DNA from 2 places in the Azoarcus sp. DD4 genome. Region 1 is predicted to be linked to the other one. Evidence: riboswitches for the same ligand, from Rfam matches in the RefSeq annotation. Region 1 holds a riboswitch; the other holds the start of a gene.
What was found. Region 1 has a riboswitch for cobalamin ahead of CJ010_RS15095 (TonB-dependent receptor). Riboswitches for the same ligand answer to the same signal wherever they lie in the genome.

Region 1 (6,929 bases):
TCGTAGTCTTCGTCGGCGCCTTCTGGCCGATCTTCCAGAACGCCGCCGCCGGTGCGCTGGCGGTGGAAGGCCGCCACCGCGACAACGCCCGCGTGCTCGGCTTCGGCCGGCTGGAAACCCTGCGCAAGGTGATCTTCCCGGCCGCGCTGCCGCACGTCTTCTCCGGCATGGCGGTGGGCCTGGGCTTCTCCTTCATCCTGCTGACGGTGGCCGAACTCTTCGGCGCCAACGCCGGGCTGGGCCGCTTCGTGCAGTACTACGCCGACTTCGCCGACTACCCGCGCATGGTCGCCGGCATCCTCTACACCGGCGCGGTGACCTGGGCGGTGATGAGCCTGCTCGACGCCCTGCGCCATCGCGCCTTGTTCTGGCTGCGCTGATCGCCAGGGAGACCGCCATGTCCAAGCCCCATCGCCCACATCGCAGCCCCTTTGCCGACGCGACGGTGCCCGAGCTGCCCAACCCGCTTCCCGATGCCATCCCGGGCGAACCGCTGCCGCCCGCGGACTTCACCGCCGAGCGCGAAGGCCTGCTCGAGCGCAGCCTGTGGATAGGCCTGATCGGCATCCTGCTGCTGCTCGCCGCGCTCTTCGCCGATGGCAGCGTCGGCGCAGCCAGCGCCGCACCGGCCACCACCGCGGCCAAGCACGACGACGGGTTCTTCCCGCCCACCGCCGATCTCGCCAGGGCGCTCGCCCAGGCCCGCAAGGATGGCAAGCACGGCGTGGCGGTGCTTTACGAGATGAACGGCTGCAGCGACTGCGCCCGCCTGCGCGCCACCAGCTTCAAGGACGCCGGCCTGCGCCGCGACTACCAGCGCGACTTCGTTGTCGCCAGCGTGATGGCGGACGAACCCACCGCGCTGCGCGACTTCGACGGCAAGCCCACCAACCAGGCGGAATTCGCCCACGCGCAGCGGGTGTATGCGCTGCCGACGGTGGTGTTCTACGACCTCGACGGCATCCCGGTGGCGCGCCAGGTCGGCAACACGCTGGCGCTGGCGGACTGGCTGCGCCTCGGCCGCTACGTGCGCGAAGCCGGCTACGAGGAAGCCCCTTTCTCCGCCTGGAAGCCCGCCGCGCGCAAGGGCAGTTGAACCACCGCACACAGGAATACCGATGACGCACGCGAACGACCGCAAGTACTGGGACCCGCAACTCGAAACCCAGAGCCGCGCCGACTGGAACGCGCTCAAGCTCGGCCTGCTGAAGACGCATCTGAAGCACGCCTACGACAACTCGCCTTACTACCGCAGCAGCTTCGACGCCGCCGGCGTGAAGCCGGAAGACCTGAAGACACTCGCCGACCTGCAGCGCTTCCCGACCATCGACAAGAAGATCCTGCGCGAACGCCAGGAAGCGAAGCCGCTGCTCGGCGACCTCGCCGCGGTGCCGGAACGCGAGGTGGTGTATGTGTCGGCCTCGTCCGGCTCCACCGGCGTGCCCACGGTGTCGCCCTTCACCCAGCAGGATTTCGACGACTGGATAGCCTACGAGGCGCGCCAGTTCTGGTCTTCCGGCCTGCGTCCGGAAGACCGCTACGCGCACTCGCTCAACTTTTCGCTCTTCATCGGCGGCCCCTGCGTGCTCGGCGCGCAGAAGCTCGGCGCGCTCAGCATCCACGCCGGCACGGTGCCGTCGGAGCGCCTGCTCGCCATCCTGCGCCAGTTCCAGGCCACCGCGATCTGGACCACGCCGTCCTACGCCTGGTACCTGGGCGAGACCGCGCAAAAGGAAGGCATCGACCCGAAGAAGGATCTGGCGGTGAAGCGCATCTTCGTCGCCGGCGAGCCCGGCGGCTCCATTCCCGAGACCCGCGCCCGCATCGAGGCGCTGTGGGGCGCCGAGGTGTACGACTACTACGGCCTGTCGGACATCTTCGGCTCCTGCGCCGGCATGTGCGAGGAGAAGGACGGCCTGCACTGGGCGGAAGACCACATCCTGGTCGAAGTGCTCGATCCCGAGACCGGCGAGCCGGTCGCCCCCGGCGAACGCGGCGAAATGGTGCTGACCACGCTGAAGAAGCGCGCCCGCCCGCTGATCCGCTTCCGCACCGGCGACATCGTCAGCTTCACCGATGAGCCCTGCGCCTGCGGTCGCACCAGCCAGCGCCTGCTCGGCGTGCATGGGCGCCGCGACGACATGCTGATCGTGCGCGGGGTGAACATCTTCCCGAGCGACGTCGAGGCCATCGTGCGCAAGGACCACGACTTCAGCGGCGAATACCGGCTGGTGATCGAGCGCATCGACCACCTCGACCGCCTCACCATCGAGGTCGAGCGCGCCGCCGCCTTCCCCGGCACAGCCGACGCGCTTGCCGACCGCCTCGCCCACCGCGTCAAGGCGATCACCGGCGTCGGCGCCCACATCGCGGTGCTCGACCCCGACACCCTGCCGCGCGCCACCCACAAGGCGAAGCGGGTGGAAGACCGCCGCGGCCAGGTGTGGACTGCCTGAGCGACGAGCCGGCCAAACGCCTGCGTCCTTGATCCGTCGCCGCTTGCCCGCGGCGACGAAAAAGGTTTGACCGTCCGCGGCCGCGCCACCTACACTCGCCGCCGTTGAAGGTTCCCCGCCCGGGGATTAAATGGGAAGCCGGTGCCGAGCCCTGCTCGAATTCCGGCGCTGCCCCCGCAACTGTAATCGGCGAGCGCTTCGCCACCCCATGCCACTGGATGCGTTCCGGGAAGGCGGGCGAAGCGCGACGACCCGAGAGCCAGGAGACCTGCCGCAACGTCCATCCTTGAAACAGACGGGGCGGGGTGTCCCTGGCAGAGGTTGCGCGTGTTTTTCCTGCGATACGTTCGTAGCGGCAGTGTTCGCCCGGCCACCGGCCAGGCCGTTGCCGCGCGCGTTTCGCGCCCCGGACCGCCGCCGACGATGCTCCGCCCCCCACAACGGAGACGAGTCGTGCATTGCTACCCCCTGGCGCCCGGCGCCTGCGCCCATAACGAAACCGCGCTCAACGCCCTCCTGCGTACCGGTGCGCTGCTGCCCGCCACGCTGCGATCGCTCAGTTTCGCACTGCTGTCGGGATGCGCCCTGCCCGCCTTCGGCGCCGGCATCCCGACCCTGCAGGAAGTAACCGTCGCCACCGACGGCAAGGACCTGATAGGCGTCGCGGATTCGGCCAGCGAAGGCACGGTGACCGCCGGGCAGCTCGCCACCCGCCCGCTGCTGCGCCCGGCCGAGGTCATGGAGGCGGTACCCGGCATGGTGGTGACCCAGCATTCCGGCGACGGCAAGGCCAACCAGTACTTCCTGCGCGGCTTCAACCTCGACCACGGCAGCGACTTCTCCACCCATGTGCTCGGCATGCCGATCAACATGGCCTCGCACGCCCACGGCCAGGGTTACATGGACCTCAACTTCCTGATCCCGGAGCTGATTTCCAGCGTGAAGTACCGCAAAGGCGTGTATGGCGCCGAGGACGGCGACTTCGCCACCAGCGGCAGCGCCCGCATCGACTACGTCCGCGAGCTCGATGCGCCCTTCGTCGAGTTCGGCTTCGGCCAGAACAACTACCGCCGTCTGCTCGCCGCCGGCAGCACCGCGCTCAACGACGACCTGCGCCTGCTCGCCGCGGTGGAATTCACCGGCAACGATGGCCCCTGGGATCAGCCGGAAAACCTGGTGAAGAAGAACGCGCTGCTGCGGCTGTCCTCCGGCACCGCGGCCAACGGTTTCGCCATCACCGGCATGTTCTACCGCGCCGACTGGACCGCCTCCGAGCATGTGCCGGAGCGCGCAATCGACAGCGGCGAGATCGACCGCTACGACACCCTCAGCCAGAAGGACGGCGGCAAGACGCACCGCTACAGCCTGGCCGGCGAATGGGCGCGCAGCGATTCCACCGGCACCACCCGCGCCAGCGCCTATGTGGTCGATTACGGCCTCAACCTGTATTCGGCGCCGTCGGGCTACATCAGCGGCCTGCAGGGCGACCAGCACGAACAGGCCGACGACCGCGTGCAGTGGGGCGGCGAACTGCGCCGCAGCTGGTTCCTCGGCCCGCAGTGGAAGGACACCGAACTCGCCGTCGGCGCGCAGCTGCGCCAGGACCGCATCGACAAGGTCGGCCTCTACAACACGGTCAATCGCCAGCGCACCGAGGTGGTCCGCGAGGACCGCATCACCGAGACCGCGGTCGGCGTCTTCGTCGATACCCGGACGCAATGGACGCCGTGGCTGCGCACCGGGCTGGGCGTGCGCTACGACGAGATCCACGCCCGCGCCAGCGCGCTCGCCGGCACCTTCAACATGGACAACGGCGGCCATACCGAAGCGCGCCAGACCAGCCCCAAGCTCGGCGTGGTGCTCGGCCCCTTCGAACTGCTCGGCCAGACCGAGTTCTACGCCAACTGGGGCCACGGCTTCCACAGCAACGACGTGCGCGGCGCCACGGCGCGGACGAATCCGCAGGACGGCAGCGCGGCCGAACGCGTGCCGCTGATCGTCAAGGCGCGCGGCAGCGAACTTGGGGTGCGCGCGGCGCCGCTGCCGGGCTGGAACACCAGCCTGTCGGTGTGGCGCATGACGCTGGATTCCGAGCTGGTGTTCGTCGGCGACGAGGGCATCACCGAACCCAAGGGCGCCTCGCGCCGCCACGGCGTGGAGTGGTCCAACTACTTCGCCCCCACGCCATGGCTGATCGTCGATGCCGACGTCGCCTGGTCGCGCGCCCGCTTCCAGGACGCCAACCCGGATAACGGCGGCCGCCGCGTGCCCAACGCGATTCCGCTCACCGCCTCGCTCGGCCTCAGCGTGGATGACGGCGGCAAGTGGTTTGGCGGCCTGCGCCTGCGCTACCTCGGCGCCTACGACCTGGAGGAGACCGGCGCGGAGAAATCCACCGCGTTCTGGATGGCCAACCTCAAGCTCGGCTACCGGGTGAGCAAGCAGATCGAGGCGACGCTGGACGTGCTCAACCTGTTCGACAAACGCGCCAACGACATCGAGTACTGGGGCGGCGCCTGCACCCGTGGCGAGGCCATGGCGGGCCTGGACGGTTGCGGCAGCGGCTCGGCGATCGACGGCCGCCTGGTGCATCCGCTCGAACCGCGCACCCTGCGCGTCGGCCTGCGAGTGAGCTTCTAGGCGGCCAGCACGCTGCGGCGCGGCAGTTGCACCGACCGGGGCAAGTCGACCTCGCCGTAGGCGAAGCCCTGCGCCCAGGCGCCCGCTACCGTCGCCAGCACGGCACGCTGCTCGGACCGCTCGACCCGGATGAACACCGGCCGCGCGGAATGCGACAGCGCCAGTTCGGCGAAGGCGGCATAGTCCGCCAGCCGCAGATGGCGCGCATCGACCTTGACGAAGTTGGGCCGCACTTCCGCGAGCAGGCGGGTCAGTTCCGCCAGCGAGCGCACGTTGGCAGCAACCTTGAAGCCGTTGAGCCGATAGTTGGCCAGCACGAAGCCGAGCAGGCGCGGATCGGCGCAGGCCGCTTCCGGCGTTTCGATCACCACCCGCGCCGCCAGCCGGCGGTCCACCAGGTCGAGGATGCGACGGAAGGCGTGGCCGTGGTCCTCGCTCACGGCTGCCAGCAAGCGGCCGTGGACGTTGAGGAAGAGCAGCTCGTCGGCCGCCTCGGCGACGCCGGCCAGCGGATCGTTGAGCACATGCAGGGTGCGGCACAGGCGGTCGAGACCGACCAGCACCGCGTCGTCGGCCACCATGGAGAACAGGCTCCAGGGCGACAGGCTGAGGTCGCCGTTGGCGTGACTGCGCACGAAGGCCTCGCGCCCGACCCGGCGCGCATCGGCGGCATCCACCACCGGCTGGTAGATGCTGGACAGCTCGGCGCCGTAGAAGCGGCCGAGCACGCCACCGTCCGGGGCGCGCCGCAGGCTGAAACCCGGCCGCCAGTCGAGCGGCAGCCATTCGAAGTCGTCGCTGTCGGCTCGCTCCTTGTCGCCACGGTTCATGGCCAGTCTCCCGGTGTGGATGCAGGGGAGGCCAGTCTAAGGATCGGGCCATCCGCGCCAAACCAACAATATCTGCAATGTTTTCCAGCACTTGCCGGGAGCCTTGTTTTGCCGTTCGGCGAATATGCAATGCGGAAAATCTTCGTTCGCCGCCGTGCTGCGCGCGCGCAAACTGCAGTGCAACATCGTGTCCAGGTAGCTCGCCATGACCACCACACTCGTCGTTCCCGGACTGCACGGCAGCGGTCCGACCCACTGGCAAAGCTGGTTCGAAGCGATCACGCCGCAAGCGCGTCGCGTCCACCAGGCCGACTGGTCGCGGCCAGCGCTCGATATCTGGGCAGAAGAGGTAATCGATGCCATCGACGCCGCAGCCGGCGACGTCGTGCTGGTCGCCCACAGCTTCGGCTGCCTCGCCTCGGTGGCGGCCTCGGTGCACAGGCGCGACCGCATCGCCGCCACGCTGCTGGTGGCGCCGGCCGATCCGGCCAAGTTCGGCGTCGAAGCACTTCTGCCGGTCGCGGCACTCGGCTTCGACAGCATCGTGGTCGGCAGCACCAACGATCCCTGGGTCAGCCTGAATACTGCGCAGACCTGGGCCGCCCGCTGGGGCAGCCGCTTCGTCGACGTCGGCGCCAAGGGCCACATCAACGTCGATTCCGGCTTCGGGCCCTGGCCCGAGGGTTATGCCCTGTACGAATCCCTGCTGGGCGGCGTCGCCGTCGGCAGCACGCATGTCCAACCGCCACCCGGCGCAGCGCCGCCCCGTCCTATCGCAGGCCGGCCCGCGTCGCGGCTGACCCGCAAGGCAGGCGCGTTTGATATTCTCCCGTCACCCGGATGCAGGCCAGACGCCCACCTTGGCGGCGACACCGCACTGCCCCCGGCTCCGTTCCAATAACCACACCCACAAGGACCCGCCATGACCACCTGGTATGCAGACAATGCCCGCTCCATCGGCCACACCCCGCTCGTCCGCCTCAATCGCGTGACCGACGGCGCG
Region 2 (6,929 bases), 1.4 Mb from region 1:
TTCTCCCGAAATCAGCAAAGCAATCATGATCCGGGCGAATCCGGCCGCCTTCATCGAATTGGCGGACAAGGGCACTCCGACTCTGGAGGACGGAGTTGCCGGTGACCTTGGGCACACTGGGGAGTGTATTCTGGAGAATTGTCGGCAGACATGGTGGTTGAAGGGGGCCCTGCCGCCTTGGGAACGTCCGCCATCCGACAGTCAAGCGGCCGCCCTTCACCTCAATCCCAGCTCAATGCCCCGCCCGTCTGATACTCCGTCACCCGCGTCTCGAAGAAATTCTTCTCCTTGCGCATGTTGGCCTGCTCGTCCAGCCAGGGCAGCACGTTTTCCGCGCCCGGATACGGTTCCGCCAGCCCCAGTTGCCGTGCCCGCCGGTTGGCGATGAAGCGGAACTGGGCCATGTGCTGGCTGGCGGAGTAGCCGAGGATGGGTTCGCGCAGCAGGTAGCCGGCGTAGGCGGCCTCGGCGCTTTCGGCCTCTTCCCACAGCCGCCCGATGGCTTGCGGGCCCAGCTCCAGTTCTTCCTCGGCGATCAGGGTGCGCACCACGCGGATGCCGAAGGCGCAGTGCAGCACTTCGTCGCGCATGATGTATTGCAGTTGCTCGGCGGTGCCCTTCATCAGGCCGCGGCGTTGCAGCGCGAAGATGGGGGTGAAGCCGTTGTAGAACCAGCAGCCTTCGAAGATGCCGGCGAAGAAGAGGTAGGAGAGGGCGAATTCGTGCAGGTTGTCGCGGTCGGTGAGGTCGAAGTCCGACCGCATCACCCGTTCCAGCCGGCTGTTGGCGAGCGCGATCTTGCCGTGGATCTCGGGGACGACGCGGTAGCGGTTGTAGATCTCCTGCTGATCGAGGCCGATGGTCTCGATGCAGTGCTGGTAGGTCCAGGTATGCAGCGCTTCTTCATACACTTGGCGGGCCTGGTAGATCTGCAGTTCGGGCGCGGTCATCTTCTCCATCACCGCCAGGCCGATGTTGCGCATGGCGAGGATGTCGGAGGTGGTGAGGTAGGACAGCACGTTCTCGAACACGTGGCGCTCGGCCGGGGTGAGCTTGTGGTGATAGTCGTGCACGTCCTGGGCCATGGAGATTTCCAGCGGCGTCCAGTGGTTGCGGTTGGCGTTGAGGAAGAATTCCCACGCCCAGGGGTATTTGAACGGGGCGAGTTGGTTGATGTCACCCTGGCCGTTGACCACGCGCTTGTCGGCGGCGCGCACCGGGGCGAGCGCGCCCGGCCGCGCGCCGGGGGCGATGAGGGCTGGGTTGCGGGCGGCGTCGGCGTCCAGGCCGGGACGGCCGCCGGCAAAGGCGGGCGCGGGCTGCGGGGTGGCGCGGGGCGCAGGGCTGTCCCAGTCGTTGAAGTTGAAGGCGCTCATTATTGGCAGGCCTCGCAGTCGGGATCGAGGATGGAGCAGGCCTTGGGGGCGATGCTGCCGTAGGTGGCGGGAGAGGCGGCGCCGCTGGCCTTGCCCGGCTGGGCGCTTTCGCTGCTGCTGCCGGCACCGGTCTTTTCCATCGCGGTGGCGCCTAGGGTGCGCAGGTAGTAGGTGGTCTTGAGGCCGCGCAGCCAGGCCAGGCGGTAGAGTTCGTCCAGCTTCTTGCCGGAGGCGCCGGCGACGTAGAGGTTGAGCGACTGGGCCTGGTCTATCCACTTCTGGCGGCGCGAGGCGGCTTCGATCAGCCAGCTGGGTTCGATTTCGAAGGCGGTGGCGTAGCGGGCCTTGATGTCGGCCGGGATGCGGTCGATGGGGCCGAGCGAGCCGTCGAAGTACTTGAGGTCGCCGACCATCACCTCGTCCCACAGGCCCAGGGTCTTGAGGTCGCGCACCAGGTGGGCGTTGACCACGGTGAATTCGCCGGAGAGGTTGGATTTCACATAGAGGTTCTGGTAGTCCGGCTCGATCGAGGCGGACACGCCGACGATGTTGGAGATGGTGGCGGTGGGGGCGATGGCGACGCAGTTGGAGTTGCGCATGCCGTACCGGCCGATGCGGGCGCGCAGGGCCTCCCAGTCCAGCGTCGCGGAGCGGTCGACTTCGACCAGCGAGCCGCCGCCCTCGCTCAGGCGGCCGCGGCCGTCGGCCAGCAGCTTGAGGCTGTCGAGCGGCAGGATGCCCTGATCCCACAGGCTGCCCTTGAAGGACGAATAGCGGCCGCGCTCTTCGGCCAGCTCGGTGGAGGCCCAGTAGGCGTGGTAGCACACCGCTTCCATCGAACGGTCGGCGAACTCCACCGCGGCATCCGACGCATAGGCCAGGCCCATCACATGCAGCGAGTCGGAGAAGCCCATGATGCCCAGCCCCACCGGACGATGGCGGACGTTGGCGGCGCGCGCCTTGGGCGTGGCGTAGTAGTTGATGTCGATGACGTTGTCGAGCATGCGCATGGCGGTGCGCACGGTGCGGCGCAGCTTGTCGGCGTCCAGGCGCCAACTGCCGTCGGCGTCGCGCAGCAGATGGGCAGGGAGGTTCACCGAACCGAGATTGCACACCGCGGTTTCGTCTTCCGAGGTGTTCAGCGTAATTTCGGTGCACAGGTTGGAGCTATGCACCACGCCCATGTGCTGCTGCGGCGAGCGCAGGTTGCAGGCGTCCTTGAAGGTGATCCAGGGGTGGCCGGTTTCGAACAGCATGGTCAGCATCTTGCGCCACAGCTGCACCGCCGGAATGCGCTTGAAGAGCTTGATCTCGCCGCGGCTGGCCTTGTCCTCGTAGGCGGCATAGGCGGCTTCGAAGTCCTGACCGTAGCGCTCGTGCAGGTCGGGTACGTCCACCGGCGAGAACAGCGTCCACTCGGCGTTCTCCATGACCCGCTTCATGAACAGGTCGGGAATCCAGTTGGCGGTGTTCATGTCGTGGGTGCGGCGGCGCTCGTCGCCGGTGTTCTTGCGCAGTTCGAGGAATTCCTCGATGTCCAGGTGCCAGCTCTCCAGGTAGGCGCAGACCGCGCCCTTGCGCTTGCCGCCCTGGTTCACCGCCACCGCGGTGTCGTTCACCACCTTGAGGAAGGGGATCACGCCCTGGCTCTTGCCGTTGGTGCCGCGGATCAGGCTGCCGAGCGCGCGCACCGGGGTCCAGTCGTTGCCCAGGCCGCCGGCGAATTTCTGCAGCAGGGCGTTTTCCTTGATGGACTGGTAGATGCCTTCGAGGTCGTCGGCGACCGTGGTGAGGTAGCAGGACGACAGCTGCGAGTGCCGGGTGCCGCTGTTGAACAGGGTCGGCGTGCTGCTCATGAAGTCGAAGGACGATAGCAGGTGGTAGAACTCGATGGCGCGCGCTTCGCGGTCAATCTCGTTGATCGCCAGGCCCATCGCCACGCGCATGAAGAAGGTCTGCGGCAGTTCGATGCGGACTTCGTCCACATGCAGGAAGTAGCGGTCGTAAAGGGTCTGCAGGCCGAGGTATTCGAACTGCTGGTCGCGCTCCGGCCGGAGTGCGGCGGCCAGCCGGGCGAGGTCGAACTCGGCCAGGCGCGGGTCGAGCAGGCCGGCCTGGATGCCGCGGCGGATGGCCTTGGGGAAGTAGTCGGCGTAGCCGAGCGCGGGGTCGGCCATCTCGGCCTGCGAGGTTTCGCGGCCCAGCACTTCCACCCGGATGGCGGCGAGCAGCAGGCGGGCGGCAACGTAGCCGTAGTCGGGTTCGCGCTCGATCAGCGTGCGCGCGGCCAGCACCAGCGACTGGCGCACCGCGGCGATGGGCACGCCGTCGTAGAGGTTGTGCATGGCGTGTTCCAGCACCGTCTCGGCGGACACATCGGCCAGCCCGGCGCAGGCTTCGCGGCACACCGCCTGCAGCGCGGCCACGTCGAGCGGACGGCGGCGGTCGCCGTCGATCACATGGATGGCGGTTTCAGCGGCGGCGTCGCCGGCATGCGCCGCCTTTTCCGCTGCGCGCTCGGCGGCGCGGCGTTCGCGGTAGAGCACGTAGGCGCGGGCGACGTCGTGTTCGCCGGAACGCATCAGCGCGAGTTCGACCTGGTCCTGGATGTCTTCGATGTGCAGCATGCCGCCGTCGGGCAGGCGGCGGGTGAGCGCCTGCACCACGGTGTCGGTGAGTTTGGCGACGAGGTCGCGGATGCGGGCGGAGGCAGCGCCCTGGCGGCCCTCCACCGCGAGGAAGGCCTTGGTCATCGCCACCGCGATCTTGCTCGGGTCGAAGCCGACCACCGCGCCGTTGCGGCGGATGGCCTGGAAGGCGGCTAGGGTGGGGTCGATGGGAAGTCGGTCCATGGGGTCTGTCCTCGGTCGTCGTTGCAAACGAAGCGGGGAAGACGCCGGAAAGGACGCGGGGCGGCCAGGCGAGGCCGGTGCCCGGACCCGCAGCAGGGATCGCCGAGTCGGCGACGGGAGCGGGGCCATGCCTTTCGTCGGAGACACCCCGCTCCAATCGGTAAAGGAAAAACGTCAGGGCAGGTCTCCTGGCTCGCGGTTCATCGCCTTGCGCCCGCCTTCCCGGAATCGTTCCAGTGGCATGCTTGGGCGCGAGACTCGTCGCTTACAGTTGCGGGGGCAGCCCCGGATTCCGCATCGCAGGATGCGTCACCGGATTCCCTTGCCCGGTGTTGCCGGGCAGCCGTGACGGGCCGAACCTTACGGGCTGGCGGTGTGGGTGTCAAGCCGGAAATTCGGTCATGGGTACGACATCTAGTTGATTTTGCCGGCAGCGTAACTAGATGTTGATGTCGGTGGGCCGTTACTTCAGGGACCCTTTCTCCATCTGCAGGAACACGTTATAGGCGTTGGCGCGGTTGGCTTCGCGGAAGGCGGGCAGGGCTTCCCAGCGCCGCCAGTCGGTTTCCGCATAGGCCTCGTCGAAGGATTTCAGCTCGCTCACCGCGCGGCCCATGGTGTCGCGCAGATAGCGCAGGTAGTCGCGCGTCAGCACCAGGTCGGCCTGCGGGTCGGTCGAGGCCGGGCCATGGCCGGGGACGACGACCTTCGCCCGGGCTTCGATCAGCCGCTCCAGCGCCTGCAGCCAGTGCGCGGTGTCGGCGTCGCCGACGAAGGGCACGCGGCCACGGAACAGCATGTCGCCAGCGAAGATCACCTTGTCCTCCACCACCTCCATGCTGAGGTCGTCGGGCGCGTGCGAGGGGCCGAGGTGGCGCAGCCGGATGGTGAGGCCGCCGTAGCGGAAGTCGGTGTCGCCTTCCAGCCAGAGGTCGGCCGGCATCAGCCGGGTGTTGGCGTCGACGAAGGGGAAGAGGTCGGCGCGGCGCTGGGCGAGGCGGGCCTGGGCCGCGTCCGAGGTGAGTGCGTCGCGGCCGGCCCGGTGTGCCCAGACCTCGGCGCCGATCGCCTTGAAGGCCTGCAGGCCGTAGTAGTGGTCGGCGTGGTAGTGGCTGACGATGACGCGGCGGATGGGGCGGTCGGTGAGCTTGCGGATCTCGGCGATCAGCTGTTCGCCCAGTGCCGGTGTGCCGAGCGCGTCGAACACGATCACGCCGTCGGCGGTGACGACGAAGCCGGCGTTGGACATGAAACCCTCGTTGGCCGAGGAGGCCATGCCGGCGGCGCCCATCACGTACCAGCTGTGCGGACCGAGCTGCTGCGGTTTCATGTCGGCGGCGCGCGCCGGGGCACACATCAGGCAGGCCAGGCCGATCAGCAGCGTCAGGAGCGGTTTCATGATGGGTCTCGCGTATTGGTATATGGCAATACGCTAAATCACGGGACCCCGGGTGTCGATCTGCGGCGCAGCATGCGGACGCGCTTCAGGGCGCTTCAGGGCGCTTCGGCGAGCAAGGCGCTGGCGATGCCGCCCAGCCGGCGCAGTGCGGCGTCCAGCTCCGGGGTATAGGGCTGACCGCAACCCAGGCGGATGAAGTGGTCGAAGCGCCCCGAGTTGGAGAACATCGCTCCCGGTGCGATGCGGATGCCGGCAGTCAGCGCTGCGTCGAACAGCCGCCGCGACGACAGCTGACCCGGCAGCTCTATCCATAGCATGACGCCGCCGTCGGGCAGGCTGAGCCGGGTGCCGGCCGGAAAGCTGGCGGCGATGGTGTCGGCCATGCGTTCGCGCTGCTCGCTCAGGTGTTCGCGCAGGCGCTGCAGGTGGCGGTCGTAGGCGCTGGTGGCCATGAACTCGGCGGCGGCGAGCTGCGACCATTCCTCGTTGTGGCGGCTCTGCGCGAACTTCAGCATCGCCACCCGCGCCTGCCAGCGCCCGGCCGCCATCCAGCCCAGCCGCATGCCGGGCGCCAGCGTCTTGTTGAGCGAGGCGCAGTGGATCACGCCGCCGCTGCGGTCCCAGGCCTTGAGCGCCTTGGGCGGGGTGGCGCGGCTGTGCATGTCGCGGTAGGGGTCGTCCTCGATCAGCGCGATGTCGTGCTGCTCGCACAAGGCCACCAGCACCGCCTTGCGGCTGTCCGGCATGATGGCGCCGAGCGGGTTCTGCAGGTTGGGCACCACCACCACCGCCTTGATCCCGCCGTAGCTGCGCAGCGCCAGTTCCAGCGCTTCCACCGAGATGCCGCTGCTCGGGCTGGTGGGGATTTCCAGCGCGCGCATGCCCAGGCTTTCCAGCACCTGCAGCAGGCCGAAGAAGGTGGGCGACTCCACTGCCACCGTGTCGCCGGGCTGGGCGACCGCGCGCAGCGCCAGATTCACCGCCTCGATCCCGCCGTGGGTGACGATGAGCTCGTCCGCGGTGACGCGGATGCCGGCATCGAGCGCGCGCCGCGCCAGCACCGCGCGGAAGTCGGGATTGCCGTTGGGCGAGCCGGGCGTGGTGAGCAGCTCCGGCTGGTGCCGCAGCGCGCGCAGCGCAGCATTCTTGAGCGCCTCGGTGGGGTAGAGCGCCGGGGTGGCGCTGGCACCGCCGAGATTGAGCGCATCCGGGTAGCGCAGACCCTGCGCGACGATGGCCGACACCGTGGCGTGGATGCCGACGAAGGCGGCCGGATCGGGCGTGCCCGCCGCGTCCGGCTCG

Region 2: linked by a shared signal. The riboswitch ahead of CJ010_RS21495 (ribonucleoside-diphosphate reductase subunit alpha) and the one ahead of CJ010_RS15095 (TonB-dependent receptor) in region 1 are both predicted to bind cobalamin.

What each region holds. Positions count from the first base shown of each region.
Region 1 is NZ_CP022958.1:3,256,757-3,263,685, forward strand. Features, by position in the region: gene CJ010_RS15080 (ABC transporter permease) at 1-380, shown strand, start outside; gene CJ010_RS15085 (thioredoxin fold domain-containing protein) at 398-1,096, shown strand; gene CJ010_RS15090 (phenylacetate--CoA ligase family protein) at 1,119-2,456, shown strand; cobalamin riboswitch at 2,548-2,747, shown strand; gene CJ010_RS15095 (TonB-dependent receptor) at 2,910-5,096, shown strand; gene CJ010_RS15100 (EAL domain-containing protein) at 5,093-5,926, opposite strand; gene CJ010_RS25175 (hypothetical protein) at 5,963-6,133, opposite strand; gene CJ010_RS15105 (alpha/beta hydrolase) at 6,132-6,827, shown strand; gene cysK (cysteine synthase A) at 6,849-6,929, shown strand, end outside.
Region 2 is NZ_CP022958.1:4,634,460-4,641,388, reverse strand. Features, by position in the region: gene CJ010_RS21500 (ribonucleotide-diphosphate reductase subunit beta) at 222-1,376, opposite strand; gene CJ010_RS21495 (ribonucleoside-diphosphate reductase subunit alpha) at 1,376-4,228, opposite strand; cobalamin riboswitch at 4,389-4,591, opposite strand; gene CJ010_RS21490 (MBL fold metallo-hydrolase) at 4,692-5,627, opposite strand; gene CJ010_RS21485 (PLP-dependent aminotransferase family protein) at 5,723-6,929, opposite strand, start outside.